DNA from 2 places in the Halalkalibacter sp. HAAS-P014 genome. Region 1 is predicted to be linked to the other one. Evidence: riboswitches for the same ligand, from Rfam matches in the RefSeq annotation. Region 1 holds a riboswitch; the other holds the start of a gene.

Region 1 (16,102 bases):
GAACTGCCACAATATTACCAGGCGTTCGACCAATCATATTTTTTGCGTCATTTCCAACAGCCTCAATTGAACCAGTATCAGTTCGAAGTGCGACAACCGACGGTTCACGGACGACTATTCCTTTGCTCTTCACATAAACAAGCGTGTTTGCTGTTCCTAAATCAATTCCTATATCTTTTGAGAACCCACCAAACATCTATGTATCTCCCTTCATACAAATCCGAAATCATAACCTTCATTATAACGAATAAAACATAAAAAAAATAGCCTTAAGTTCCCCAAGTTTAACAAAAAAGCTACTAAATAAAAACTTTCATGAACATTTCATCACTTTGAAGCAAAACATAAAGAAATTGAGTTACAGTGGCATGGCATGATTCCAATAAAAAAGCAACACCCCTCTTATGTTACCATTCTCTTTTGAAGATCGCTATCGCTTTATTTCCTAATCTTATTTCCACGACTACGATCGAGTTTATTATATGACATACCCTTGTTCCTTAAGACTAACAAATTTTCGATCACCGATAATAATATGGTCAAGAAGCTCAATTCCAAGAACTTTCCCCGATTCCGTTAATCGCTTTGTCACTTCAATATCTTCACGACTTGGGGTCGGATCTCCAGATGGATGATTATGGAGGCAAATAACAGAAGCAGCCGACCTACGAAATGCTTCCTTGTATACTTCACGTGGATGCACGATACTCGCATTTAAGCTGCCAATGAAAATTGTCTTTCTTGAAAGGACTTGATTCTTTGTATTTAAATATAAACAGTCGAAATGCTCTTGTTGAAGGAAGCGCATATCTTCCATCACATAGTTTGATACATCTTCTGGAGAACGAATGACATACCGTTCGTCAGGTTGCATACAATGAATTCGTCTTCCAAGTTCTATTGCAGCTAAAAGTTCAACTGCCTTTGCCTCACCTACCCCATTAACAGTACATAATTCCTCAATTACAGCATCCTTTAACAATAATAAACCATCAAATTTTGCTAAAAGATGATGAGCCACTTGCAAAGCTGATTCTTTTTTCGTTCCACTTCTAAGCAAAATCGCTAGTATTTCTTGATTCGATAAAGTTTTAGGGCCTTCTTGTAACAAGCGTTCACGAGGCCTTTCACGCAATGGAACATCTCGGATAAGAAACGACGAGTGAGACAAAGAGAACACTTCCTTTCTACTGTGTACAAAAAAGGGAGATTTTATAAAAATAAAAAGGTAAAAACCAAGGACGGCTGAAAACCTCAAAGAAGTGCAATGGCTTCTCTCGCTACTCGGCTTCATGAGAAAACCACTCATGAAGCCTTAAGACCATTGTAGCGGCTTCGCTCATTGCTTCGAGTTGATTCCAAAAGGGATAAACCGCCCTTTTGGCTTTTTTGCAATGGCTTCTCTCGCTACTCGGCTTCATGAGAAAACCACTCATGAAGCCTTAAGACCATTGTAGCGGCTTCGCTCATTGCTTCGAGTTGATTCCAAAAGGGATAAACCGCCCTTTTGGAATCAACTCTTATATACTTGGGGTTATGCCGATTTTTTTTAGTTCGCGCATTGTTTTGGCTAGGGGGAGGCCAACGACGGCGAAATAGTCACCTATGATTCGCTTAACTAAATAAGCACCGAACCCTTGTATTCCATATGCTCCCGCTTTATCAAACGGTTCACCACTACGAATATACATGTCAATATCGTCAGTGGATAATGGGTAAAATTCAACTTCAGTTTTCTCATAGAAGGTTGTTGTGCCGCTTGGATGACAAAGGGCTACGCCTGTATACACAGTATGTGTTTGTCCAGATAGACGCTCAAGCATTGCTTTTGCTTCAGTCTTATCTTGAGGCTTTCCAAGGATATCAGAATGAAATACAACGACAGTATCTGAACCTAGAACAATCGCATCTTTATGTTTCGATGATACGTCTTCTGCTTTTTGTTTGGCCAATTGAACTACGACTTCTTCCGGAGATAATCCCTCCTCTACTTTTTCTTGAACTGTACTTGCTTGAATGGAAAATGAATAGTGGGCTTGTTCGAGTAGCTCTTTACGCCTCGGGGAACCTGAGGCTAAAATGAAAGATTTCATGAAGGGGTCACCTCTACAATAGTTTTTTACTTATTGTACAGGTTCATAAGAAAGATTACCAAATCCTCTTTTTTTCCACAACAAGTATGTTAGAAAATGTATCTTTCAAACGTACTAAAAGAAGGCGCTCAATTGATAAGCATTGAAACACCTTCACTTAATTCCTCGTTATTGTAGCGTATCTATAACCTCTTCGTAATTTACAAGTGCATCTAACAGCGCCTGTTGTGACTGCCACAATTCTTCTTCTTTTTGAGTGTCTACATAAGCTGATAACTTCTCGCCTGCAAGAACTAGGTTATCCCCCATGGCCAAAGCTTTATCTTGCACTTCTTTTGGCATGTTCATAAAAGCTTGATTACGATTGGCTTGTAAGTCATCGGTTGCTTGTTCTAATTGCGCCATTTTCTCAGTTGTAAGTAACGACCCACCACCGAAACCATCAACCGTTAATGAAAGAAGTTCTTTATAATGGGAAATGGCATTTGTAAACCATGTAGTCGTTTCTTCAGCTTGTCCGGTTACAGCTTTCCCATCAACACGATACGTTTTCAAATACGTATCGTGGCCATAATCTTCATATATCATCCCGATGCTCGTTGCCTGTGCACGATCTCCCCCAGCACCTATAAACATATAAAATGGATCAGTTGTAGTTGTCAGTGTTGCAGCTAAACCTTGTTCTTTTAGATTTTTAGCAACGTCTTCTCCAGTCTCCAGTTCAGCGAACGCCCCACCTTGAACGACTTCCAATGCTAAGACTGGGAGCCCCTCACCTGCTTCTGAGAAAGCAGGAACTACTGCTCCACCTGTAGTTCCTTGGCTTGTCCCCACACCATCGCCAGTAAAAAAAGTCAATACCATAAATCCAAGACTTAGTCCAACTGCAACAGCTGAAAACAACGAGACAATTAACATCATTGGAAATTTAGGCTTTTTATTAGGATTATATGATTTCTTCTTACGTTTAAATGGAAGTTTCGGACTCTTCTCACTAAACCCATCATCCCAATATGGTGCATCATTTCGTTTTCGTTCTTCTTGTCTTTTTCCAAAATCTATGATGTTATCTGGTTGAGGAATGAGTTCAGTTTCATCATCTGCTACATCTTCTCGGGCCGCAACAATTTCATTTGAGATAACCTGGTTGGCAGATTGTTTGCTAGAGCGATCTTCATTGCTTTGCTCGTTCAGGGTCTGCTCTTTCCCATTTAATCGGACCGATATTTTATATTTCTCCTGTTCCATCTAAACCACTCCCTTCCACAATCATTTCTTTATATTTCTATTCTATTAAACATGAGTACTAGATAGAACAAGCAACTGAAATAATTATCGTATTAACTAATAGCCTTATCTAAGAAGAAACAATTGATCTAAAGGCTAGGGTACTCGAGTAGAGTTAGAAAGGCCACTGAAAAAGGTAAAAGACCTGTACCTTTTTCAGTGGCCAATAGAGATTTCACTTTCAACTTTATCCTCCAAAATTCTGATAAACAGAAAACATAGGGAGCATCGTCGCAAGTACGATTGTACCAACAACGAGCCCTAACACAACGATCATTAAAGGCTCTATTATTGAACTCATCCTTGAAGCCATTTGTTCAACTTCTTCTTCATAGAAGTCTGCTACTTTCTCAAGCATTGAATCAAGTTGTCCAGACTCTTCTCCTACCTTAATCATATGGCTTACTAGTTTTGGAAATACCCAGCTTTTGCTAAATGGCTCCGATAAGCTCTCCCCAGCACGTAATGACTCTTTTGATTCAGTCATTACTTTTTTTACCACTTCATTATTAGCAATTTCTGAGCTCATCGTTAACGTTTGTAAAACCGGAACAGAACTTGAAAACATAGAAGCCATCGTTCGCGTTACACGAGCAATAATAGTTTTTTGGGCCAATAGACCAAAAACAGGAAGCCTTAATTTGACGTAATCAAGCATATATCTCCCCTTCGGATCTCGTTGTAGCGCCACAAATCCGAGAATCAAACCAAGTACCACGAGCAAAGCAATATACCACTGATGAATAAGAAAATCAGATGCCGCCATTACTATTAACGTTGGCACCGGAATCTCCCCACCCATTGATAATAAATTATTTAATAAACTGGGTAATACCACAGTTAGCAAAATGACAACTACGACAACGGAGATGAGAGATACAGCAATAGGATACATCATAGCTGATTTCACTTTTTCGCGAACACGTCTTTCTTTTTCATAGAAAGTTGCTAAACGATCTAACACCTTTTCTAAGTCTCCACTCGTCTCCCCAGCACGAACCATATTGATAAACACCTTATCAAAGATCTTCTCGTGTTTCGTGCAAGCTTCGGAGAAAGAAGTACCTGATCTCACATCGTAATAAACCTCATCAAGTGCTTGTCTAAAAGGTTTAGAGGTTACTTGCTCTGATAAGATCTTCACAGATTCTACGATTGTTGTGCCCGCATTTAACAGGGTCGCCAACTGCCTGCAAAAAATAACAAAATCTGCATTCTTTACCGGCTTACCTATAATGATAGTAAGATCTTTGTTCCAAATAGACTCCTTTTGTTCCTTTAACTCAGCGATGTAGAGACCTTTTCGTTTCAACTCGGTTGCAGCTAAATCTACAGAATTCGCTGAGAGCTTCCCTTTTATTTCTTTCCCTGTTCTGGAGTCGATCGCCTTGTAGAGAAAAACCATTCGCTTACCTCCTCTCCATTGTTATTCATGTTTATTCCAGTTTGGTACAAATTCATCAGCAGTCTCACGTGTAACAAGACCTTTTTGCACAAGCTCACTCACGGCCATATTAATCGTTCTCATTCCACTGCTTCGACTCGTTTCTAATACCGTTAGAATCTGATGAATTTTATCACTGCGTATTAAGTTAGCAATCGCTGCATTTTGAACGAGAATTTCTAATGCTGCGATCCTCCCTTTACCATTTGCTGTTGGCAAGAGTCGTTGGGAGACAACCCCAAGAAGAGAACTAGCTAATTGCATTCTCACTTGCTGATGCTGTTCAGCTGGAAACACATCAATGATTCGATGCACCGTTTGCGAAGCTGTTTGAGTATGGAGTGTCCCGAGAACCAAATGACCTGTTTCAGCTGCTGTTATAGCCGTTCGAACAGTGTCCAAATCTCGCATTTCACCAACAAGAATTACATCAGGATCTTGACGCAAAGCAGCACGCAACCCTATCGAAAACCCTTTACTATCAAGGCCTATTTCTCGTTGATTGACGATACTCTTTTTGTGTTTATGCAAAAACTCAATTGGATCTTCCAATGTCAAAATGTGTTTGCTCATATTCTCATTAATGTAATCAATTATAGAAGCTAGAGTGGTAGATTTCCCCGAACCTGTCGGGCCCGTAACAAGTAAAATTCCTTGTGTATACTTCGCGAAGTCTTCTAGGATCGTTGGAAGACCCAGTTCTGAAATAGTAGGAACTTTCCCACTCACAACCCTGCAAACGATCCCGACAGAACCTCTTTGCCTAAACACATTAACCCTAAAACGACAAACACCTTGAATGGCATATGAGAAGTCAAGTTCACCATTTTGTTCAAATTGCTTATACTTATCTTCTGGAATAATTTGTTTAGCCATCATTAACGTTTGTTCAGGTGTTAAAATTTGTGATTCAACTTTCTTTAACTTTCCGTTGATTCGCAAATTCGGTGTTGCTCCTACTGTTATATGCAAATCCGATGCCTTATTTTGAAAAGCAAAATTTAATAATTTATCAATATCCATTAAAAGCCACCTTCTATTCCACTGTAACTCTATACACCTCATCGATTGTCGTAAGTCCTAAAGCTGCCTTTGTCAAACCATCTTCTAACATGCTATTAAAGCCTTGCTCTTTTACGTATTGGCGATACGCTGAATCAGATGATTTCTTTATAATTAATTCACGTAACTGTTCATTGATTACAATCGCCTCGTGAATCGCAAGTCGTCCTTTATAACCTGTACTATTGCAATTTGCACACCCTTTACCTTTAACAAGCTGCTTTACAGGAATCTCGTGTGATTGAAAGAGTTGCAACTGTTCTGCTGATGGATCATACGACTGAACACAACTTGGACATACCTTACGCACGAGACGTTGTGCAATTACACCCGATAAGGCCGATGCAACTAGAAACGGTTCAACTCCCATATCCATCAAACGCCCGATTGCGCTTACAGCATCATTGGTATGCAATGTACTTAAAACCAAATGCCCTGTTAATGCAGAGCGCAGTGCAATTTCAGCTGTTTCTGTATCCCGCACTTCTCCGACCATTATGATGTCAGGGTCTTGTCGCAAAATTGATCTCAGGCCCGTAGCAAATGTCATTCCTACGTTGCTATTAACATGAACCTGGTTAATTCCTTTTAATTGGTACTCGACCGGATCCTCAACCGTAATAATATTTACTTCAGGTGAGTTTAAGTTCGTCAAAGCAGAATACAACGTTGTCGATTTTCCCGAACCGGTTGGTCCTGTAACAAGAATGATCCCATATGCATTTTTAAGCATTTTAAGAAACTTCTCTTCATTATCTACCGAGAAGCCAAGACGATTAATCCCAAGTAGAACATTTGCCGTATCAAGAAGTCGCATAACAATTTTTTCACCAAAAATTGTTGGTAAAATGGAGATACGCAAGTCAATTTTATGAAGATCTAAATCCATTTTAAAGCGACCATCTTGGGGTAGTCGTCTTTCTGCAATATTTAAATCTGCTAAAATTTTCACCCTTGAAACTAGAACATTGTGCATATTTTTCGGCACCGTTCGCTCATGGCGTAGTACTCCGTCTACCCGAAAGCGAATAATCGTTTCTGTTTCTTGTGCATCGATGTGAATATCACTTGCTCCTTCATGAACAGCTTGAGAGATAAGCTGGTTCACCATCTTTGCAACTGGCGAATCATCCGATTGCTGCATTTCAAGAGTGGCCTCATCATCTTCTTTTTGGGGCGCCATATCAACGATCATTTGATCGAGTGATTTTTGCACTCCGTAGTAACGATTTATGGCCAAGCGTAATTCTTCTTTTTTTGCGATAGCTGGCTGAATTTGAAAGCCCGTGCTAAGTCTCAGATCATCTAAAGCAAAATAATCAAGTGGGTCTGCCATTGCAACCGTTAACCGACTTCCATTTCGCTCAACTGGTATTAGTTGGTATTCGCGGGCATATTCTTCACTAATAATCCCAATAATTTTTTGATCGAGTTTTACTTTATATAGGTTTATATGTGGAATCCCTAACTGGTACTCCAAGGTTTCAATAATTGTTTGCTCCGTAACCAAATTCATTGATACGAGTTGGTCACCAAGCTTGTCTCCCGTCTTTTTTTGTTCTTCGAGCGCTTCCATTAATTGATCATTGGTTATGACTCCTGAATCAACAAGTAAGTCGCCTAATCGTTTACGTTTTTGCGAAGCCATACGTCCAACTCCTTTTTTACTAAGAAAGATAACAATGAAGCTACTTCGAGTCGAATCGCACAAAGCCATTCAATGAATAAATGAATTCAAGCATGGCCCCTTGTGTTTGCCATAAGACTGCAGAATCCGGCTGATCATGATAGTGTTCGATTGAATCTTTTGCTAATGCTAAAAATGTGATCGTATCTTGCAGTTGCACAATTCTCGCTTCATCTTTTGAGTCTTCTATCGCTTGCTTCGCTATTTCTTCATATGTCTCAAAGACCTCATTGACCTTCATATACTGACTACTTGTAAGGGCAAAATTTTTGTCCGTTATCCCTCTGGATGCGATATCACTCATTATATTAATTGCATCAATGGCAACCGGCCACAAAGTCTGTTTCTCACTCTCTGGAAGTCGAACAGGCACTTTATCTACCCAAGAATAGTAATCTGAATGGATACTATATAAATAATTGCCTATTTTTTCAGCTGACGCGCGTGAATGCCCAAACCCCGTATTAATAACTAAACTCGTTAAACTTGGATCATGATCACGTACTACTGTTCGAGGGAATACCCCTTGTCCAATAAGTCTGTTTAATTGTCTATGGAAATAATAATCCGTATTATAAGCTCCTGTTTGAACAAGGTAAACAAACGTATCGTCATCTTTAACGGCTTTATCGTATGAGGCCGGCATATAGTATAATTCTAATGGAGTGACGCCTAATTCTACATTATAGCTTTCATTCGGATAAACAGGGTTTATGGAGATATTCTCTCTGTGATCGTGACCTATATCGTCTCCGGAAGGCATGTCCTCTACAGTCTCTTCCCTTGACTCGTTTCTTTCTTCCCGGCTTTCTTCTGCCTCAAGTTCCTCTTCATCATTGAAAGGCTCACCTTCATTCGTGTCTACACGCTCTCCATCAGTTGGTTCTTCGCTTACTCCCTCAGCTATTTCAATATAACGATTTAAGCGATTTACATCAAATTCATAATCTAACTCAAATTCATCTCGTTCTTCAACAAATGTAAGGAACTCCTCGCTATAATAGGCTCTCATGTTAACCGTAGCTGTTAAGCGTTCTGTCCCTACATCATTCTCACTAATTGTATAGTTATAATCTTGAATATGAATAATCCGAGGAAGATTTTCGATATCTCCAATGAATGCATCAACTTCTTCTTCTGTGCCTTCTACGTTAACAATTAGTTCAACTGAGGAAACTTGTAGCTCTTCAACCTCCTCAAGTCGCTCACCCAAAACCTCTAAAACGTCTTCAGAAAATACCGAGCCCCATTGACGCTCCTCTGCTTCATTCTGAATGATCTCAGTAGAAATACTCCTAATAAAGACTCCATTTTCAAGTTCTGTACTCTCTAAATCAGCAAGTAACTGTTCGACATTTGGCCGGATTGGAATGCTGTCTAGTAATAACCTTTCGTCTTCATTTGACAACACTTGAGGCTTCAAACTTGAAATCGCTTCTTCATAGTTCCAAATAGATGCATGAATTCTATCCAGTTCACCTTCTTGATTCTTTTGTGACGCTTGTAATGGTTTGAGTTGAAAAAAGTAGAAAAATGCTAACCCTAAAAAAGCAATAATCACAATATATAATAGTAGGTTTTGATTTCGAACAAGCCATTCCCTCATTCTCTTTCACCAACTAACGTATTAAGCATTAACGTAAACTGAGATGTATAGGCAAGGGTTCCATCGCTCTCTCTTTCCGAAACAGTCTCCACTTGTGCATCTGTTACAATTTCTTCATTTAGCAAGTGATTCAAATAAATAGCGGCATCTCCCTTAGAAGTCGTCGTCAGCCTTATTGCTAATGCTCCTTCATTATTAAACGCATATGTTTCAACGCTAGCACCTTCTGGTAAATAAAGATATATTATTTCCTTTAATGTAATGGCCCCTCTGTATATACTAGTTAAAAAGCCATCCAATTCTTGATAATAGTCAACATAGTTATATTCTGTAACACCTGAAGTCATTGCAATAAATTCAGCCTCGATTATATCGAGCTGTTCTGTTTGCGTTGCAATTTGTCCCTGTAACGTATTAATGTTACTTCGTGTATCAACATATGTGACTCCTAAAACGATCGCTCCGATCACAATCGAGGCTAATCCCATAACTGGGATTACCGGAAACCTATCTTCTCTTGCTCTTGATCGTTCTGGGAGTAAGTCAATGCTTATGTTCAAGACGATCTCTCCAATCTCCCACTACAGATTATTTCTTTTTCTTTGGCTTCTCGTTAGCGCGCATCGCTAACCCAATCGCCACACTACAGCTATCTAACAAATCGTTTGAAATGTCATATTCGAGTATCGGAGTATAATCAACCCTTGTCACTTCAGTAACCATCGTTAATCTCTCCTTAAAGAGAGGACACATTTTGCTTGCAAGATCACCGGTTACAATCACTCGATCAAATTCACTATCTCTTTCCCCTAATGAGTAACGATAAAAATTTTGAGCTTTTTGAATTTCATCAATTACAGCGTTGACATAGTGATCTTCTGCTTCATTCTTTGTCTGCTCTTTCGTAGCAGCTATTTCGCGGTCCTCTTCTAAATCAACTATATTAAAGGAAAGCACTTCCTCTTCAAGCTCTACCGGTATATCTACAGATTCCTCACTATCAATTACCATCGTTCTCGAGAAAATAATCATATCGTTTTTAAAAATATGGATATCTAGAATCTCTTCTTCTACATCAATGATCATCTCCACTCCTCTTAACCAACGAGGATGAAGATTCAATATCAATCGCTGTAGAGCCAGACCACGAATCTCGGCCGTTTGGGGTTTAAAGCCGGCATCTTCACAAGCTTCCATTAGCTCTTCAGAAATTTGTCTTGATGTTGCAAAGAAGAGGATCTCACTCCGGGGCTCGTCCTGGTTATTATTTCTTGCTAAATCCTCAACTGTAAAGTCTTCATTTTCTAAGTAAGCATTAGGACGGTTAATATTAAGCGATCCGATTTTCACAAAGTCATAAATCGGTTCATCAAATGGAAGGTGAATTGTTTCTCCAATTTGAAACTTAATGAGTTTCGCTAAATCCTTCTCTTCTAGATCTGGCAATGTATTTATCTTTCGAATTAACGTATTTTGAGTAGGAATGGCAAGATGAACTCGTTTTGAACTTTGTTTTTTATTTTCTAAAAACGTCTCGATCGCTTCAGATAACGCTTCAACTTCTACAACTGCTCCATCATCCATTATCCCTTTCGAAACCGGAGTCTCAAAAACCCCCACTAGTACAGGCAGCTGTCTATCCATTTTAATCGTAGCAAAGGTTACCTTCTTGTCACGAAAGTCCATGCCTGAATACTTATTGTTGAAGAACATTACTTACACCTCATTCTCTTTATCTTAATGTTCTATATGATACGACCTCGTACTCATAATTTTCGCCATACTCAACTGTAACATGCTCTAAATTATCCACTTTGCCACAATCAATTAGTGTACCATTAAGTAAATCACACGGTATACCATTTGCAGCACCTTCTACACTTAGATTTTGCCCGGCTGGTGGACTTTCTGGATTCCCTTTTCCTCCCATGACAAAATCTCTAGCAATGATTCCTGTATTAACAGTAAGAGTTGGAGTCCCGTTAATTCGTAAGTAATCAGCAAGTAACAAACCGTCCACAGTAACGTGACTATTCCCCGTTATCTCGACCTCATCTACTATATAAATTTCATTTTCGGGAACATTAAATGGCGCTGATAAATTTTTGCACGTTTTAATTACTAATTCGCCTATCGTAAATGGGTTAGGTGTATCTTGACAACTATTAGGTATTTGCTGAAAACCTGTATGAGGTTGCTGTCCAGAAAAATTGTAATGATACCCATATTTCTCGTGTATCAATTTGCTATATTTATCAACAACGCTATTATATTGATCGTTCGTGATCTGAATAATTTCTTCAGCAGACAACTTTACTTGTTTCGTCTCTGCATCAACATTCCCACCAATATAATTAATAGAAACCCCTTGCCCAAAGTATCTATTGATAATCTCTTTGTTAATATGCATCAAGAGTTCGCGTTCTATTTGGGGATCGTTTTGCACACTCGCAGTAATTGTCGCTTCCATTAGCTGTTCATGTACCTCTTCATTTGGTTCGCTCTGCAACTCTTCATCAGATATTACTTCAGATGAGATTGTAAACATGATTGTGTTTCCATCAATGACATATACATCATCAGTAAAGACTTTCTCTTCTGACAAATAATGCTCAAAAAAGGAAAAAAGCTCTTCTTCCCCGACATCCTGATAAATATAATCTAGAAATAAGTCAAGTCCACCTTCCAACATATAAAATTGACCTTCAATCACTTTATTTTGAACTATCGACTTTTGGCTGTACGTCGTTTGTGTTAACATCGACAGTCCAACTATGGAAAGAAAAACAATAACAAAGAGAACTAATATAAGGGCAGCCCCTTGTTCAGATTGAATGTGCTTTTTCATGTTATTCATCCTCTTCATTAAAACGATTAGTATAGATATCACTTCTTAATTCAAGGCTTTCATCAGCCTTATCAATTCTCAATACAACTTGGCCACTTTCCCCGAAACCAGGAAAGTCAAAATTCTCAATATCTGTAGAAAGAACATTTCCTCCAACACCGAGCCTCATTGTTTTATTAGCTTCTTCATAGGTTAAGAAAACATCGGAGCACTCTTCATCGCCTTCCTGATTTTGTTCACCTTTGCACAAGAACCAAATTTGAGTAGTTTCGTTCTTTTGGATCCATCCTACATCTTTATCACGCATTTTTTCCGTTATATATTCCATAATAAAACGGGCTTCTCGTTGTATCTCATTTCGTGTGGAAACATCTCGTTCAGTATTCAACGACAGTGAAACCATCATAAAAATCGGAGTGCTAATAGCCCCCATGATGACAATGATAACGAGCAATTCCACTAGTGTTATCCCTCGCTCATTATTGCTATTCATTTTTTTTCACCACCGTTACTAGCTCGATCTCATTCTTTTTTTCAACGACACCACTAGTAGGACCATGTGACACCAAGGAATCATTGCTGACCGTTACTAAAACTTCATAAAAATGATCTCTATCTGAATAACTCTTAACTTCCACATAAATGGTATAGTCGTGATTGATTTCTAAATCCCCATCGATATAAAAATCAGGTAAGGGTTCACATTCGACACCGTTCCAACAATAGCTTCCTTCGATTAACTGATGTTCGGAACTGTTCATTCTTACCTTTTCCATCACACTCTGAGCGATATAGGCATTAACCGTCTCTTGCTCTTGACTGACTGTGCGCGTAAACGTACCAGTCATGATCGTTAATAGGGGAACGAGGATGATTCCAGCGATAACAATCGCAACTAGCAATTCAACTAACGTTACACCTTTCTCATCTCTCATTCCACTAACCTCCTATAAAAAACTTGTGTACCAATACCAAATCTCAAACCCAAACAAATAAGCTACAATCGTACCAATTAAAATAAACGGTCCAAACGCAATCGGTTGCTTATGTTTAACCACCCCTAAAAGCATCAATACCCCACCGACAAGAGCACCTGCAAATGCAGCAAGCATCAGGCTCATCAACGTTAACCAAGGACCTAGCGCGACACCAATGGCTGCATAAAGCTTTATATCGCCACCACCCATGCCACCACGGCTGGCAATCGCAATAACTAGTAACAATACAAAACCAACAACCCCACCTGCTAAATAAAACCAAAACGACTCCGTGCCAATAAAGAAACGGCTAATTAGCAAAAGACCAAGCATCGGAAACGTAACTTTATCCAAAATCAACTGCTCACGAATATCTGTTAACACTGCTAATACTAGTAAAACCGTGAGTAAAAGCGCCGGAATCAATTCCCACTCTAATCCAACAAACTTATAAACAACAAACATAGATGAAGCCGTTAACAATTCCCCAAACGGATATAGAGGAGAAATCTTCACTTGGCAATAACGACATTTGCCCTTTAAGAAGAGATAACTAAAGACAGGTACAAGATCAAGAATAGACAGCTTGTGCTTGCAGTGAGGACAATGAGAAGGAGGGAATGCGACTGACTCTTTTTGTAGTAAACGAATGGCGACGACGTTGAAGAAGCTGCCGAGTATGAGGGCTATTAGGATAACGTATATGTCAATGAGCATGTCTTTCCTCCTTTTTTGGTATTATTTAAGAAAAGCTGTCGCTGAAATATAGCGACAGCTTTAATTAGTAAACTTTAATCCTCACTCAAATGTAAATCAGCATCATAGCCTGGGCAATCGTCATTCGGGAAAACTGCTTTAATTACACCATTATCATCATCTATAGCAAAAGGACTTTCACAACCTGCACCGACCGCTTCTGGAATAGCACTAATAAACGGACCACCTACATGAAGGCCTTCATTAGTTTCTTCTAATAAAAGATGAGAAGCCTCAGGAACAGTACCGTTTAAAACTTGATATCGATTAGCCGCATCAACAATAATACTAGCATTTTGTAAATTTGTGTTCGCATTCGCCTCATCCGTATTTCCCATAACCATCGGAATTACAATCGCAGCAATAATCCCCAAAATCACAACTACAACCAATAACTCAATCAGCGTTAACCCTTTTTGATTTTTCAGGCGTTCTTTAATCAATTTTCTCATTTCTCTATCCCCTTTTTCATTTTTCAAAATCATCTAAGATAGTAATAAAGACCCATAAAACCAGACTCATTTTTAACAAAATCAGCCAAATGAAAGGAATTGAGCAAACAAAAAAGCCTTTTGCATTTCAACTTACTAAAGTAGACAAAAGGCCGGTTGCACCAGTGGCTCAATACGACTTTTAGGTGCCCAGATACAAGTCGTATTTCATCGCTTCCAAGTGTGTTCATTTGTTACATTTAGTGTATTTTTTTTCGGAATTAAAGTCAATACTAATTTCCTAGATTTTGAAGCTTTCCAGAAATATCGACAATTTTCCAAATTAATCAAAAGGACTATTGATACAGCAGCAGTCCGGCTCTTCAGAAGTAAATAGTTTCACTACGAGGTTCTACTACTAAGTTATGTTTACCCACAGTCATTGCTTCCTAAACACATTATCTGTTGATCATTAGTGCTGTTTCATCTTTACTTAACAAGTATTTTCTGACCTTTGCTATAAAGTAAAGTGACCCACATACAATTAATAAGTCATTTTCATTCAGTGCATCTATTTCTGTTGCTAACGCTTGTTCCCAATTTTCTTCTATCTTCTTTTTAGCGACAGGCGCTTCCCTATATAAGTCATGGGCTTTTGCTGCACGTTCAAAGTCAAAGGTTGTAAACGTAAACTCAGCATCGAATCTAGTTAACGGCTTCAATAAATTGGCGACTTCCTTTTCCTTAGTCGCTGCCACTATAAAGCGAAACGTTTTGTCTGGATAATGTTGTTTTAACGTATTTGCTAGCGCTTCTATTCCTTCTTCGTTATGAGCTCCGTCAATAATGATAGGAGGATGGTCACTTATTTGTTCAAAGCGTCCTAGCCACGTGGCCTTTTCAAGCCCACGTTGGATATCTTGTTCTGTTACCCTATATAAATATTTATTTGTTAAAACTTGTAAAGCCTTAATTGCCACAGCTCCATTTTTCCTTTGATGTGGTCCTTGCATTTGAATGGTGACATCAAATGTTTCGTCATCTTTTTGAAGGTAAGTAAAAACTTGTTTCTGTTCATTATTAGTCACAATTCGCTCGCTAAAATCCGTACCTAATTGAAACAATTCTGCTAGCTGCTTTGTTGAGGTTTTCTGTACAACCTCTTTCGCACTTTGCTGAGAAACTCCAGATACAACTGGAATGTGTTTCTTAATGATTCCAGCCTTTTCCGTGGTAATCTCCTCAACTGTTTTGCCAAGTATATGCATATGATCAAATCCGATAGAGGTAATGACTGAAAGAATCGGATGAATTACATTGGTTGAGTCTAAACGTCCACCTAAACCAACTTCTAACAGTACAACATCTGGCTTTGCAATCGTAGCAAAATACTCAAACGCAATGGTTGTCAGCACTTCAAATTCTGTCGGACTTCCAAGGTCTGTAGTTGCTAGTTCTTCTACTAACGGGCGAATGCGATTCCCACATAAAACAAGCGACTGTTCATCAATCGGGATACCATTGATCGAAATTCGCTCTTCAAAGAACTCGATGCTAGGAGACGTAAAGGTTCCCACATTATAACCAGACTCTTCTAAGACATGCCTCATAAAACTAATCGTCGAACCTTTTCCGTTTGTCCCAGCGATATGGACAGCCTTTATTTTCTGTTCTGGATTCCCAAGACGTTCTAGTATCCATTTCATTCTCTCTAAACCGGGCTTGATGCCAAACGGCAATAACCCTTCAACCCAAGTAATGACCTCAGAACTTGTTTTCATGTACTCACTCACTCCCCTTCTATACGTTGCATACATTGTTCTATTATATCGATAATTGTCATAGTCTATCAATCATTGTTTTATGTTCATATTTTACCAATGCTACATACGCAGAAAAGACCCCAATATA
Region 2 (16,102 bases), on a different contig from region 1:
CCAAGAAGGTCGGATTTGTACTAACTGCAGAACAAATATTGCAGGAGGTCTAGAAAAGGCCGATAAGGAAAAGGAATTTGATCTTCGAAAAGCTGATGCTAAGCGCAAGGAACGTTCAGTAGGCAGTACGTATCATTCATTAAATGAACGATTTACTAAAAAGTAGTTAACAAAACGGACAAATGTGCCGATATAAGAGCAAAAGGAAGCAATACCAGGGGCGGAGCGCTTTTAGAACATAGGCTTGTCCGCCTTTTAAATAGCTTAGAATATAAAGAAAGGAGAGGTGTGATTTTATGAAAATCAACCCGTATCAATCTGTCCAACAAAATCCCTATAGAAAGCAAATTGATAAAATGGAAAGTACAGCTAATGTTTCTGCAAAGCGAGATAAAGTTGAGATCTCATCGGAAGCAATGCAAATGCAACAAGGGACGAAAATAGAGCAGGAACGTAGTGAGAAAATCGAAGCTCTAAAGAAAAAAATAGAAGCTGGTGAATATAGGGTCGATGCACAAGCAGTAGCGAATAAGTTTTATGAGTATTGGAATGAGTAAAAAATTTGAGGAGGATGGGTATGTCAATCGTAGCAATCACACAGTTAATTGAACGTTTACTTGAAATTCACGAAGCATTAATAGACATAGCCATTCAAAAAGTTGAACCGATTAAAAAAGGCGATATTAAAGCTCTAGAGAAACTTGTTCGTGAAGAGTCGAAGCTAGCTCATAAATTGCAAACAACCGAAATACTCCGAACAAAAGTGGTAAGAACCTTTTTAGTCGAAAAGGGAGAGGTAAAAGAAGACGCAACGTTGTCCGATATTAAAAACTATGCAACTGATGTTGAGGGAAATCAATTAAATGAGCTGCAAAATAAACTGGTCAAGTTGGTTGTGGAACTGAAAAAACAAAACGAACTTAATCAATCTCTTATTGAAGAATCGTTGCGGTTTGTGAACCTCTCTCTAGATTTAATGATGCCGAACAAAGAAGATATAAGTTACAACCCAAAGGAGCGCGACGAGAGGCCAATAGGAGGCGCTCATTCGCTTTTTGATTCAAAAGCGTAAAAGAAACGGAGGATCCACCCAATGCAATCAACGTTCCACGGATTAGAAACAGCAAGACGTGCGATGATGACACAACAATACGCACTTCATACAACCGGACATAATATAGCGAATGCCAATACACCTGGATACACTAGGCAGCGAGTGAATTTTAGCCAAACAGAGCCTTACCCAGCAATCGGACGAAATGCCCCACGTATTCCAGGTCATATCGGTACAGGAGTAGAAGCAGGTTCGATCCAACGTGTACGTGAAAGTTTTCTTGATATACAGTATCGAAATGAAAACAACAAAGTTGGCTTTTGGGATGCGCAATTTAAGGCTCTTGAGAAAATGGAAGATATCTTAAATGAGCCATCAGAACAAGGATTAAGCAGGCAAATTGATATGTTTTGGATGGCTCTTCAAGACCTTACAGTTGATCCTGAAGACGCAGGTGCTCGTTCAGTCGTGCGTCAGAGGGCCGTCGCAGTTTCTGAAACGTTTAACTTCATGAATGATTCCCTAACAGCGATTCAAAACGATTACCGTAATGAAATTAACGTGACGCAAAATGAGGTAAATGCGATTTTACAACGATTAGAAGGCGTGAATCAACAAATTCGTGAAACAGAACCTCATGGATATGTGACAAATGATCTTTATGATGAGCAGGATCGCTTGCTTGATGAGTTATCACGTATCGTTAATATTAGTGTCGAACGAGAAAAGAGCAAAGGGCAGCCGAATCCTGCTGCAGAAGGAGCTGTGACAGTTACACTAGTGGACGATAAAGGGACTCCACTCGAATCAAATGGAGCTCCTATTAAGCTAGTCGATGGTTTGGGAGAAGAACCCACAAAGAAATTTAATTTATCTTATGGCACTGACGGTAATTACGTAAATGGAATGACAGTAACAACGGTTGATGGGGATCCAGTGGCAACAATTGATTTAGAGACCATACCTCGTGGTGAAATGAAAGCTTTAATTTCTGCATATGGATACGCTGATAACAACGGAAATATTATCGGGCTCTATCCGGACATGCTAAAAAACCTAGATGATATGGCGTTTGCGTTTGCAAACGAAGTGAATCAAACTCATCAAATTGGGTTTACACTGCCTGCATCAGATGGGTCTGTTTCCTTAGGTGGACTATTCTTTGATCTTGGAACAACAACTGCAGATGGCGAAGGTGCTGCAAGCCAAATGAAAATCCATAACAATATCCAATCAAGTTTAAATAATATTGCAGCAAGTGGCCTTAATACAGACGCAATTGTAGAACAGCAAAGACAACAGTATCAAGATTTGTTAAATGCACCATTTAGTGATACGTATTATACAGATATTCTAGCTTTCTATGGAAATGACGCTAACTTTATTGAAGGGGCACCAAGAGCCTTTGCTGGTGACGGAAGTAATGCGAAGCGATTAGCAGATGTCAAAGACTTGACGCTAGCGTTTGGGGATGAGACAGCTACCATAAGTAGCTTCTATCAAGGAGTTATAGGTCAAATGGCTGTTGATACATCTGAGGCCGGACGAATGTTAGCGAGCAATGAAGCATTGCGTGAGAGTGTAGATTATCGCAGACAATCTGTAAGTAATGTTTCCCTTGATGAAGAAATGACGATGATGATTCAGTATCAGCATGCCTACAATGCTGCTGCAAGAAATATTACAATGGTCGATGAAATGCTAGAGCGTATCATTAACGGTATGGGCGTAGTCGGCAGGTAAGAAAGATAGGTGAACCTATATGCGAGTGACACAAATGATGCTATCGCAGAGCTCATTAAGACATATTAGCCAAGGTTATGAACGGTTAGGAACGATTCAAGATCAATTAGCAAGTGGGAAGAAAATAACAAGAGCTTCACAAGATCCAGTTGTAGCAATGAAAGGGATGCGTTACCGGACGCAAGTCACAGAAGTTGAACAGTTCAAACGGAATATCGGTGAAGTATACAATTGGATGGATACGACCGATACGGCATTGGACCAAGGAACACAAGCTCTTGTACGTATTCGTGAATTAGCAACACAAGCTGCTAATGACTCTTATAATCCAGAAGAACGTGGCAATATTGCAAAAGAAATTATGCAGCTTCGTGAGCATTTAGAAGCAATTGCTAATTCTAAAAATAGCAATAAATATATTTTTAACGGAACAAATACGACAACGGCCCCTGTACAAGATGGTGTCGTATCGACCAACTCTCAGCCAGTTGAGGTGGAGTTATTAAAAGGGGTATCCGTTCAAGTTAATATCAATCCAGAGAACGTTTTTAATAATGAACTATTTAATGATCTCAAAGATCTAGAAGCTGCTTTGCAAGATGAAACTACGAGTGGTGAAGATATCACTAGCTTTGTCGATACGGTATTTGGGCACATAAATAACTTTGTTGCTGAACGCGCTGAACTTGGAGCCCGGTTAAATCGAGTGGAAATGATGGAAAATCGTTTAATGGAACAAGAAGTTATTGCAAATCGAATCATGTCTGATAACGAAGATGCCGATATGGAAAAAGTGATTATTGATTTGATGACACAAGAAAGCGTCCATCGCGCAGCTCTAGCAACAAGTGCTAGAATTATTCAACCGACACTAATGGACTTTTTAAGATAAAAGAAGAGTGAGTAGGGGGAGAGAAGATGCAAGTACCGTCAATAGACATTCAACAGTCCAGCGCCTATATCGGACTTCGCTCAAATCGCCCTCATTTGCAAATTCGTCAAAAAAATCCAGATTTGTTGTTAAACCAAAAGCATGCAGGTTTGATTGAAATTAGTAAATCAGCTGCAAAAATGCACATCGACCAAACAGAGGCATTTGCCGATGCAAATCTTGTACCTGCTCTAAGACAAAACCTAGAGTATCTTTCAAGTGGAAGAAGAAAAGCAGCCGAGTTTATTACAAGGACAGCACAACAAGGCGATCAAATGATGCGAATTGAGAATGGAACAGGTGCAATCCCCCGAATTTTAAAAACGAACAGCGAACGTCCAGAAAAACAAGTGAGTCTAGTGAATATGCCACGTTCGATGGACCGTGTTGATTTTCACTATCAACCTAGTGAAGTTACAACACATGCTCATGATCAACCACTGGGCATTCAAGTTCATACAAAAGACGTGCAGATAGAGATTCCAAGATGGCAAACAGAAGCCTACCTTCAACAAAAGAATCATATTTCCTTCACTGTCACTGGTGGAAATATTAATATTGGTTTATAGAGAAAGAAGTCGTAATGGCTTCTTTTTCTATTTTCAAGGAAATAACTAACATCTTTCCCGGGAAATCGACAAAGGTGTAAGGAAATATTGTAATAATAATGGAAGCTTGAGTAGAAAATTGTGTTTTTAAACAATTTAGTTAACTGTAATGAGTTCTCCTAAAGCGATTGATTTTGTTATGTTACAATGACAATAATAAATAGCACGTATAGTAAGGGAAAAGGTGAGTGAACAATGCAAATCCAAACAAAGTATCAAGGGACAATCGACATACATAAAGATCGTGTAATTGAGTTTGAAAAGGGAATTCCAGCTTTTGAAGAGGAAACATCATTTGTACTCTTACCATTTGAAGAAGGTACTCCTTTTTTTGTATTGCAATCAACAAAAACACAAGAAGTCGCCTTCATATTGGTGAATCCATTTGACTTTGTACCAGGCTATCAAGTCAAACTTCCTGACTCACTTATCGATGCATTGGAAATCGATAAGCAAGAAGATGTTGCAACATTTGTTATGCTAACGGTGAAAGAACCATTTAATGAAACAACAGCTAATCTTCAAGGACCAGTCATCATCAATGCTGTAAAGCAAAAAGGAAAGCAATTATTGATAAGTGATAGCGACTATCAAACAAAACACCCTATCTTTAAAGAGGTTGTTGTTACAAAGGGGGATAAGTAATGCTTGTCCTTTCAAGAAAGATCCAAGAAGCGATCCAAATCGGTGACGACATTGAACTTAAAATTATTGCTATAGAAGGCGATCAAGTTAAGATTGGAATAAATGCACCGAAAAATATCGAGATTCACCGTAAAGAAATATATCTGGCTATCCAAGAAGAAAACAGTGCAGCAGCACAAACGGTTTCTGTAGATGTGTTAAAAGGTTTTTTAAAAGATGGAAAATAACATAAGGTAGGCCGAGAAACTAACATGGGTTCTCGGCTTTTTTGTATGGGCTAATAATGAGAGAGAAGCCGTCGGAACCGAAAAGAAACCGGCCGGAATACGAGGAGAAGTGGCCGGAAAAAAAGGACCGGCCGGAAACAGAGAGAAAGTGGCCGGAAAGAAGAGAGAAGCCGCCGGAACTGAAAAGAAACCGGCCGGAATACGAGGAGAAGTGGCCGGAAAAAAAGGACCGGCCGGAAACAGAGAGAAAGTGGCCGGAAAGAAGAGAGAAGTCGCCGGAACTGAAAAGAAACCGGCCGGAATACGAGGAGAAGTGGCCGGAAAAAAAGGGACCGGCCGGAAACAGAAAGAAAGTGGCCGGAAAGAAGAGAGAAGCCGCCGGAACCGAAAAGGAACCGGCCGGAATACGAGGAGAAGTGGCCGGAAAAAAAGGGACCGGCCGGAAACAGAAAGAAAGTGGCCGGAAAGAAGAGAGAAGCCGCCGGAACCGAAAGGGAACCGGCCGGAATGCGAGGAGAAGTGGCCGGAAAAAAAGGAACCGGCCGGAAATGGAGTGACTATGACCGGAACCCGAGCAAGACCGGCCGGAAAAACCGCTCCAAACTAAAGAAGGCTGTTCCCTAGATCAATCCCACTAGCCCTAAGGAACGGTCTTTTTCTTATTGGATCATTAATGTGTGATCTATATTACATTACCAAGATATAAAACTTAGTAAACTATAAAGAAAAAGAAGTCTTTTTGTATGGTAAGCGTATACAAATGGGTGAAAAATAAACAATTCAAAGGGGAAGCACAAATGACATTAAAACTTAAGTTGATTAGTACCTTTTTAATCGTACTGATCATACCGTCACTAGTAATTGGTATTACGTCGTACCAATCGGCAGAACGTACGTTAGGACAGCAGATGATGAAAGATGCAATGGAGAATTCGAATATTGTCAGTCAAAAAGTGGATGATCTAATCTCTAGTAAAATGGCTGATGTTGATTTTTTATCAAAATTGATTAACGAAGATTTATATGATGGGTGGGAAAGCCCTGAAGTTCGACAAATTCTAAATGATTATGTAGAGAATCATACTGAGTTAGATTTTGCTTATTTAGGAACAGAAGAAGAAGGAGAAATGATTCGTGAACCTAATCCCGGACCAGAGAATGAAGGGTTTGATCCACGCACACGCCCATGGTATGAAGGAGCAATGAAGGATGTAGAGGCAGTAAGTATTACAGATCCGTATATTGCCATCTCGACTGGAGGGATGGTTATAACCTTTTCTAAAGCAACAAGTGATCAATCAGGAGTTATTGGATTACAGATGGACTTATCGGAGTTTCAAAACATTATTTCTAGTATAGCAATTGGTGACGAAGGTTTTGTTTTTATTTTAGATGAAAACAATGTGCCGATTGTGCACCCGGATTTAGAGGCAGGAGAGCCGATGGAAGAAGACTGGGGAGCATACTTGACCAGTGGTAATAATGGTCAATTTGACTATGTCAACGAAAGTGGACAAAAGATGAGAAGTACCTTTGTCACGAACGAATTAACAGGCTGGAAAGTTGGAAGCACCATAAGTGCTGAGGAAATTCAACGTAGTGCGGCTCCAATTTTCACATTCACTCTTATTGTTATCATCATCTCTATTATCATAGGAGCGATTCTGATCTGGTTCGTGATTAAATCGATTATAAAACCGTTAAAAGAAATGAAAGTGGTTTCAGAAAAGGTGAGTGACGGTGATTTATCTCAGTTTGTAACTAGTAGCTCAAACGATGAGATTGGAAAGCTCGGACAAGCGTTTAATAACATGACATCAAGACTTCGAGATGTTGTAGGGAACGTGCGACAAGCATCAAATGATATGGCTGCTATATCCCAAGAGTTAGCAGCATCTTCTGAAGAAATCACAGCGGGTGCTGAAGATATAGCAAAAAACACTCAACAGGTAGCTAATGATGCTGATACTGGGACTCGTGCAACAATTGAAGCGAAGAATGTGTTACTTGAGCTCTCTTCACTTATTCAAAAGGCCAAAGAAAAATCAGTTTCAGCGACAAATAGTTCGAAATTAACGCTAGAAACTGCTTCTGAAGGAAGAACGACAGTAGATGAGACAATGACGAGAATGGAGAATATTAAAGAAAAAACAGAAGAAACAGAAGAAATGATGAAAGTTTTAGATAAGCACTCAAAAGAAATTGGACTGATTACAGAAACAATTACCCAACTCGCGGATCAAACGAATTTATTAGCCTTAAATGCAGCGATTGAAGCAGCAAGAGCCGGAGAAGCTGGAAAGGGATTTGCTGTAGTAGCTGATGAAGTGAGAAAGTTGGCAGAGCAATCAAATCGCGGTGCGAGTCAAGTTTCCAATTTAGTTACTAAAATTATGGAGAGTACTAAGGGGGCCGTTGAGGTAACACAAAAAAGTCGTTTAGAAGTTGAAAGAGGAGTTGTCTCTGTCACAAAAGCTGGTACTGCATTGGAAAATATACTGGAGGCCATTGGAACGACAGTCTCGGATATAGACGAGATAAGCAATATCACAGATTCTGAGGTAGCGACATCGGAAAAAATCGTGGAACTAATCCAGTCACTTGCTACAGTTATCGAAAATACAGCGACGAACGCAGAAGAAGTAGCAGCAGCAACACAAGAAGCAACAGCATCATTGGATACGGTAGCAGCAAGTGCTGAAGAGACAAGTGAATATGCAAATGAATTAAAAAACACGGTAGATGTATTTAAACTATAGTTATTAGAACAACTTACAATAAAAGCTAGGTAAGTTCTAGAGTAAGTGATTTCAGCAACCCTAAACTTTGCTACTTCCACAGCCTCTAATGTTAGAGATTGTGGAAGTTTTACATTGTATGGAAAGCACTAGTGAAGGTTAAGAGGATTGAATAGACGTTCTACCTTATAAGGAATTAGTAGTGTATACAAGGTTGTCCTTCCTACTATTAGTAAACATATACAGAACAATAAAACCTAGAAAAAGAAATGAAGTTATGTCGAAATTAGGAAATTTGTAGTATGATATTATCAGGATTAAAGTCTAGTATATGTGAGTGTTGTTTAGTGAGTTTTATAGAACCTATTAATCAAATGACGGAGGTACTATTATGCTATATACAAATGATCAGTCGAATACGATAATCAACCACTTGTCAAACGGTGTATTCAACTCGATTAAAAATGTCGTTCCTTTGACTACTCAATTAGGAACTTCTGCGTTAATGACAGATCCATTACGCTTGAATTTTGCTGTTGTTGTTGGGATCACAGGAGATTTTACAGGTAAGTTGGTATTAGCCGGAGAAACGAAGGTTTTCTCAACGATAGGTGAAACCATGTTTGGTATGCCAATAAATGGAGAGATGCTCCCATCTTTTAGTGGAGAACTTGGAAATTTGATTGCCGGTGGAATGTCAACACTGATTGTCGAGCAAGGTGTTAAAACTGACATTACGGCGCCCATGATCATGGAAGGTGACACCCTTCTCAGTGGATACAAAAAAGCGAGTCTTATGCCTGTTACATTTGAAAATGCAGGGGACCTGAACGTGTATTTATTAGTTGATTAATGACCGGTATATATTTTAAAAAACTTGGAGTGTAGAAGATGGCAAAAATATTAGTAACAGATGACGCAGCATTTATGAGAATGCAATTAAAGGATATCTTGGGTAAACTTGGTCACGAGGTTGTCGGTGAAGCGGCAAGTGGAATGGAATCGATTCAAAAATATGAGGAGCTGAAGCCCGACTTAGTGACAATGGATATTACAATGCCAGAAATGGATGGTGTCGAAGCTCTAAAAGAAATAAAGAAACGTGATCCAAATGCCACGGTTGTGATGTGCTCAGCTATGGGACAACAAGGAATGGTTGTTGAGGCTATACAAGCTGGGGCGAAAGACTTTATCGTTAAACCATTTACACCTGATCGAATTGGCGATGCATTAGAAAGATTATTATAATAAATTTTTACATAAGGTTTGTAGGTGGTATATATGAGAATGATCGAGATTGAAGACTATCAGGAGCATTGCATGCAATTAGCGAAGCCAGTTTGTGATTCGAAGAGGCGTGTCTTATTAGGAGTCGGTTCTACCATTCATCCAAAGTATAAAGAGAAATTAATACAATTTGGGATTAAGTATTTATTCATTGAAGATGCAAAATCAAAAGGGATATCGTTAGAAGAGATGTTGGATATGCCAACATGGCTGGAGCATATTTCTGTAGTTGAAACAGCATTTAAGGAAGTGGAATTGAACCTACCTTTACCAGTACAAGCCATTCAAAAAGTGGTTAAAAAGCTAATAGACGAAGTTCGAAAACGTAATGCGATTATGCTTATTCCGACATCAGCCGTTGATCAAAAGTTATTCCTTTTTGCTCATTCTGTAAATGTCACATTGATTGCCTTACAAATTGGGAAAAAGTTAGGTTATACGTATACACAGCTGAATGATCTTGGAGTGGGTTGTTTATTGCATGATATTGGAAAGGCAAAACCAATGAAAAAGGAAGAGCATCCTGAGGCTGGATTCAACATCATTAGAAGAAATCGTGAAATTAGTTTGGTCTCGGCCCATGTAGCTTATCAACATCATGAAACGAACAATGGACTAGGATATCCTAGAAAGCTAATGGGAGAACAGGTATTAGAGTTTGCGCAAATTTGCAGTGTTGCTAATGACTATGATCATTTGGTTTCTGAAGAAGGAGTCTTGCCGCATGAAGCGATCGAGAAAATCATGACTTTCTCTGAAACAAAATACCCTCACCATGTTGTTTTAGCCTTTAGCCACGCGATTATAAGTTATCCTCCAGGTACGAACGTTCAATTAAATTTAGGAAGCAAAGGAAAAGGCATCGTTACGAGAGTATTTTCCAATCCACATCGTCCGATTGTACGACTGTTTGAATTAAATAGGGAAATCGATCTTAATTATCAACCAACGATTTTCATAGAATCTATTTTAAAAGAGGAACGTAACGTACCATTGTAGTAAAAATAATCACAACATCAAGGAAGGCATATATGAAAAATTTAATCATAGGTTTGTTAACTGTAGTTGTTATTAGTTTATCAGGCGTTATTATCTTTCAAAATATTAATTCGTCCGATGCTTCATCTAATGAATTACGTACACTAGAAGATCGAGTCTTTCATACAGATAAGCTCGTTACAACCATTCAAAACAAAAGCCATATACAAATTGCATTTGCTATTGAGACAGACTCCAGAACTACGAAAAGGGAATTAAAGAATGCATTCCCACTTGTTGAAAGCAAATTGATTCTTCATCTTTCATCATTAGATAAACATTCAATTCAACAAGAAGGTGGCTTTGAAAAACTTGAAGCAAATGTTAAGGAAGAAATAAGCCCATTTTTAACAAAGGGGAAAATTGAACAAGTGTATATAACTGAAAAGGTAATGCAATAGATGAGAGTAATTTTCCGTTATGTACAAACATAAAAACACCTCCAACTCAAACTAAATGATTTGAGGCTGGAGGTGTTTTTATTATTTAAATCTGAAATCTTTTAACGGTTTCTTGAAGTTCTTCGGCCATTTTTGAAAGCATTTCAGCCGAAGCTGATATTTCCTCCATTGTAGCGGTCTGTTGTTCTGCAGATGCTGCGACATTTTGTGAGTAGGACGAGGAACTTTCGGCTATTGTAGAGGCTTCATTAATTGACTCAAGCATCGAACCGGTACCAATCGCGATTTGTTGGATCGCAACTGACACTTCATCAATTTGCGTAACAATTTCACTAATGGAATGAGAAATCCCTTTAAATTCATTACCGGCCTCTTCTACGTAGACAAGCCCTTTTTTCACAGTATCCTCGCCTTCAGCCATTGTAGATACCGATAACTGAATGTCACGTTGGATATCTTTGATCAATGTGCTAACTTGACTGGCTGATTGATTGGATTGTTCAGCTAATTTACGAACTTCATCGGCAACAACGGCAAATCCTCTTCCATGCTCACCTGCGCGAGCTGCTTCTATCGCAGCGTTTAATGCTAACAGGTTTGTTTGATCGGAGACGTCCGTAATCATAGAAATGATCGTGCCGATTTCCTTTGACTTCTCCTCTAAATTTCGTATCACGTTTGAAGCTGCTGTTGCCGAGCTGCTAATGGTGCTCATTTGACTCACCGTTCTTCCAACGACCTCAACCCCATTTTGTGATTTTTGTTGTGCTACATTTGTAGCTTCAGTCACGGATTGAATAGACTGTGAAATTTGTTCAATTCCAACCGATATTTCATTAGCTTTATCATTGGCAATCATCGTGCTTTCAAGTTGCTTTTCTGCTCCAGAAGCGACTGATTGTATCGATTCTGTGATTTGATCACCTGCTTTAGCTGATTCATTTGCGCTAGCATTTAATTGTTCGGATGAAGCAGCTACTTGCTCTGAATTTGACTGAATTTGAGCGATCATTCCACGAAGGTTATCACTCATTATGTTGAAGGATTCATTTAAATGATAAATTTCATCTTCGCTTTTCAAGGTCATTTTTTTGACTGCTAAGTTCCCAGAAGCGACTTGTTTGGCTACTTCTTGCAAGCGAATAATGGGTTTTGCAATAATATTGGATACTAAGACTCCACTTACAATTGCAATTAAAAAGGCCAGCGCACTAACTATAATCGCAATAAAAATGGCAGTCTGCGCTCCTCGGTTCGTCTCTGTTTGATTTTGTTCAAGATATTCCCCGAGTTGATTGGTAAAGTCACGAGATAAGGTGCTCATCTCTTCACTAAGACTAACAACATTTAAATTAGCCATTTGAATCCCAGCTTCTAGATCTGTCCTAGCAACATCGATAGAGCGCTCAGCTGCCTCGAGAAAATCTTTATTGATCGTTTCTAAAGTATCAAAATAAGCAACGACTTCTTCTGCTTCTGTGTATTGTCTCGCTTGTTCGAGTAACGAGTTAATTTGATTATTTTGTTCCCTTAATTGATCAAAGTGACTTTCCTCTCTGTAAAGTAAAAACCCTCTAAGTTCACTTGTCTGATTGCTAACGAGCGTATCAACTTCTTGTGAAATCGATTGCAGACTAACGACGTTATCTAGCAAGTCGGTATAGGAATTGTTCGTTTGCTTAAGCGAGACATACGAAACGATGCTCGCAACAGCAAATAACAGGGAGATGATTAAATAGCTTGTAAATAATTTCTTTCTTAATGTAAGTTTCATTGATGCTTCCTCCAATAGGGTCTTAGAAAATGTCTTTTGATAATAGATCTAAAGGTATATGTATAACTACTACTAAACTCCCCCTTAATTAAATGGTCAGAATTTAAAAAGGCTATCTCTTAGCAATAGAGATAGCAAAAGGAATTCTATCAGTTCCTGCAGAGTGAATTTTTCACAAATTTGTGAAACTTTATACTCCTTGATTATATACTAGTATATTACTATTTTCAAACAAGTACTAATTTAGTAGCCTCAATCAATAGGAACAGATTCCTATTGAATATTGCTCCTATGATAGCAAAAGGCTCATGGAGAAAAGAAATATCCTTTATAAAAGGAGTCAAGTCCTAATCTCACCTTTGTATGTTATGTGGAAAATAAGAACACGCGCTGATTCACGGAAATGGATTTTTAGTGGAAAATAAAGTAACAAGATTAAGAAAAAAGAAAAGGAATAACTTGCCACTTAAGTCCTACAAAAGCGAAACGATATAAATAATAAATAGAACCTTCGATACTGGCAAACTTATTGAAAAATAAGGACGCAAAGCTATGGGTCTAAGGCTGCTTGCAGCTATGATCGCCTGGTTTCCGAAAAGGTTGGATTTTTAGAGTATGGGGAGATGGCGATCATCTATTACCCATTATTTTACAAGCCCTCCTTTTGGTGGGCTTGTTTTTTATTGGCATAATGCAGCGAAGTTTTTAATGAGGAATGAAAAATCTATCAAAGGAGGGGCATTCATTGAAACGGTTTCTAGATAAGGTTTTTAAAGATACGACGATCGCTACTCAGATGGGTGCACCATCTCTTGCATCAGATATTTCCTATACGGAAATGAGCTATATGGTAAAAAGAGGATTTCTTGCCCGAAAGTTAAGTCAGTACTTGCACTTCCATGATGATGTGGGCGATGCGTTATTTTATCTGTCTTTATCAAAGCCATCCTTTTTGAGCAAGAATTCACCAAAGAGTAATGAGTACTTACTCTATTTAAGTGAGAAGATGCTAGCTTGGAATGAGCAAAATCAAAATGTCTCAAGTCAAATTAAAAAGCTAGATGTTCGTGACGATCTTCAAAATGCAATGTTAAAAGTCTATGCAATGCATCGACAGGACTTGTTTTCATCAACAAATATGGTCATGAAACAAGAGCCAACTGTGGAAAAGGAAGAGGTTTCAGATGAGGAAAAAACTTGGTCCGTTTACCGGGATGTCATTTATGCTGCGACTCAAGGTCAGTTTTTGCTTATTAAAGAAGAGGAAGTAAGCAGCTATGTATCGGGTTCTGTGCTTTGTGAAGGAATGGTGAAAGAACGTTCGGACATTCCTATTTGCCGGAATCAAGCGAAAGAGATGCTAGAACAAAAGGTTGATAATCAAGCAACAATGATGAGTTGGCTACTCGTGTTGTCTGAAGCGATTACAAACACGATCAAACACGCAGAACAAGGTACGATGACAATCGTTGAAGATGAAGAGACGAACGAGATCCGTTTTATCATTGCTGATCGTGGGCCAGGGTTTCCTCTGAAAGACTTGCCGAACAATACACTATTAGCTGGTTACTCATCGAAACGATCAATGGGACAAGGGTTTACGTTAATGATGAAAATGACAAAACAAGTGATTTTGTCTACTTCAGAAAGGGGATCGACTCTCATCTTAACGTTTGATTGGAAAGAAGCACGGACGCAAAGTGCTGGGTAATAGACTGATGACTGGAGGAACATGATGAAACAAAATCAGATGATGATGCAGCTACTAAAAAAAATTGGGTTCTACGTAGGAGGAATTACGATTTTCACGTTTATCGTAGGCTCTTACTTTTTAAATGGAAGGATGGAAGAACTACAAGAGGATCAACTCAACCATGTGACGAGCACCGTTCTTCATGCGATGGAATCGACACAAGAATCGGTTGAGACGATTGAAAATATGATCGAACAACAATTGTATTTATCCTCTAAGGGGATTATGTCAGAGTTGCGAGGAAGGCAAGTAGAAGAGATTAGCCAAGAAGAATTGAGAGAACTCGCCGATCGGTGGGATGTTGAAGAAATTTCGCTATGGGAGAGGATTGATGATGATATCGTCGTGACCGGATCCTCTGATGAGACGCAGCTTCAGATGGGCTCAAAAGATTGGGGCTACTGGTTTACAGCATTTGATCAATTAATGTCAGAAGAAGAAGTAACAGTAGAGGAAGGGTTTAGTCTAGAGAATTATTGGGTCGGCCCGATCTCAAGGGCTGAGTTGTTTGAGCATCTATACTATAAATTTGGTTACTACTATGACGGTACGACAGACTTTATGATCAACCCTTACATACTAGATGAAGAAATATACAATGTCACCTTTCAAGCTGGGCCAACGCAAATGATTGAAAAAATAACGAAAGAAGACAGTACGATCCACGAGATTGCTGTCATGAATGTACCGGCTTGGTTAAAGGGAGATGAAAATGACATCATTGAACCTGATATTGATCTGCCTATCTTATATGGTAGCAATCAACTTGAACGCGAAGAAGATGAAGCGCTATTAGAACAAGTTCAAAACAGCGCACAAAGCGAAAGCATCATGTTCAAAGAAAATGGGGTTAGCTACAAAAAAGTGTATAAAGCACTACCAAATGACCGTGTAATGACAGTTGTGCTTGACTTGACGAAACAAAAACAGACCGAAAATCAACTTTTGTTCTTGTTTGTAGGTGGACTATTCGTTATCTCACTAGCGTTATTTATCATCATTCGTCTTATCGTTAAAAGGCAATTGCAGCCATTAAATGAGATTGTTACCCATATTCAAGATGTCGCTGGTGGAGACTTAACGAATGAACTAGTAATCAATGAAAAAAATGAACTAGATTGGCTTGCTGAGAACATTAATGAGATGACGAAGCGTTTCAACCAACTGATTACGGGTGTAAAAGAAGAATCGAATTCGTTAGTTATTGTCTCAAGTGTCCTTTCTAAGCAAGTATACTCATCGATCCAGACGATGGGGGAAACATCGACGGCGATAACAGCTGAATCAAAAGATCTTTTAAATGAAATCGAGATCTCCTTAGAGAAAATCCTGCGTTTTTCTAACTCGATGGAAGATGAGCAGACGGAAAGCGCGCTTCTTTTACAAGCACCATTACGCGAGATTATTGAAAAGATAATCAATCTAGAAAAAATGGTGAAAGGTCATTCGGTTGATGTGACAGAGATTACCCTTATGTTCCATGACACTTTACATGAACTAAAGGAAGCGCTGCACCAAATGGACCAATTATCAATGGAGTTAAACAATAAAATCACCTTCTTTAAAGTAAAAGATGACCAATAGGAAATAAGAAAGGAACTAAAAAATGAACTTACATGTTGAAAAAGAAATAAACGGTTCAACGATGAAACTGATGATTAGCGGCATAATGGATATTTCCACAACAAATAGGGTTGATCCTTATCTTGAGAGTATTGCTGATGATATTACCTTGTTAGTGCTAGATTTTTCTCAGTTAGAATTTTTGGATTCAACAGGAATTGGTTCCATTATTAACGCCATTCATCTATCACAAGAAAAGCAGTTTAAGATCGTCCTCCAAGGAGTGAATGACTTAACACACCAAGTGTTTGAAATGGTTGGGTTATATCAAATTTTAGAA

What was found. A riboswitch is a leader RNA that binds a small molecule or an ion and turns the genes downstream of it on or off. The one in region 1 is predicted to bind cyclic di-GMP.
Region 2: linked by a shared signal. The riboswitch ahead of AC1FXZ_RS07875 (ATP-binding protein) and the one ahead of AC1FXZ_RS18515 (type II secretion system protein) in region 1 are both predicted to bind cyclic di-GMP.

What each region holds. Positions count from the first base shown of each region.
Region 1 is NZ_JBWQTV010000024.1:129-16,230, reverse strand. Features, by position in the region: gene AC1FXZ_RS18585 (rod shape-determining protein) at 1-196, opposite strand, end outside; gene radC (RadC family protein) at 479-1,171, opposite strand; gene AC1FXZ_RS18575 (Maf family protein) at 1,521-2,093, opposite strand; gene AC1FXZ_RS18570 (hypothetical protein) at 2,262-3,341, opposite strand; gene AC1FXZ_RS18565 (type II secretion system F family protein) at 3,568-4,785, opposite strand; gene AC1FXZ_RS18560 (type IV pilus twitching motility protein PilT) at 4,807-5,847, opposite strand; gene AC1FXZ_RS18555 (GspE/PulE family protein) at 5,861-7,534, opposite strand; gene AC1FXZ_RS18550 (hypothetical protein) at 7,575-9,179, opposite strand; gene AC1FXZ_RS18545 (hypothetical protein) at 9,176-9,739, opposite strand; gene pilM (type IV pilus biogenesis protein PilM) at 9,768-10,892, opposite strand; gene AC1FXZ_RS18535 (hypothetical protein) at 10,912-12,027, opposite strand; gene AC1FXZ_RS18530 (PilW family protein) at 12,029-12,520, opposite strand; gene AC1FXZ_RS18525 (type IV pilus modification PilV family protein) at 12,513-12,962, opposite strand; gene AC1FXZ_RS18520 (prepilin peptidase) at 12,975-13,721, opposite strand; gene AC1FXZ_RS18515 (type II secretion system protein) at 13,796-14,212, opposite strand; cyclic di-GMP riboswitch class II at 14,354-14,439, opposite strand; gene AC1FXZ_RS18510 (bifunctional folylpolyglutamate synthase/dihydrofolate synthase) at 14,650-15,972, opposite strand.
Region 2 is NZ_JBWQTV010000010.1:46,316-62,417, reverse strand. Features, by position in the region: gene AC1FXZ_RS07950 (TIGR03826 family flagellar region protein) at 1-166, shown strand, start outside; gene flgM (flagellar biosynthesis anti-sigma factor FlgM) at 297-557, shown strand; gene AC1FXZ_RS07940 (flagellar protein FlgN) at 578-1,072, shown strand; gene flgK (flagellar hook-associated protein FlgK) at 1,094-2,797, shown strand; gene flgL (flagellar hook-associated protein FlgL) at 2,817-3,689, shown strand; gene AC1FXZ_RS07925 (DUF6470 family protein) at 3,716-4,297, shown strand; gene fliW (flagellar assembly protein FliW) at 4,532-4,981, shown strand; gene csrA (carbon storage regulator CsrA) at 4,981-5,208, shown strand; gene AC1FXZ_RS07910 (hypothetical protein) at 5,265-5,765, shown strand; gene AC1FXZ_RS07905 (methyl-accepting chemotaxis protein) at 6,006-7,967, shown strand; gene AC1FXZ_RS07900 (chemotaxis protein CheX) at 8,338-8,799, shown strand; gene AC1FXZ_RS07895 (response regulator) at 8,838-9,194, shown strand; gene AC1FXZ_RS07890 (HD-GYP domain-containing protein) at 9,228-10,232, shown strand; gene AC1FXZ_RS07885 (flagellar basal body-associated FliL family protein) at 10,265-10,672, shown strand; gene AC1FXZ_RS07880 (methyl-accepting chemotaxis protein) at 10,758-12,446, opposite strand; cyclic di-GMP riboswitch class I at 12,956-13,042, shown strand; gene AC1FXZ_RS07875 (ATP-binding protein) at 13,192-14,157, shown strand; gene AC1FXZ_RS07870 (HAMP domain-containing protein) at 14,182-15,783, shown strand; gene AC1FXZ_RS07865 (STAS domain-containing protein) at 15,806-16,102, shown strand, end outside.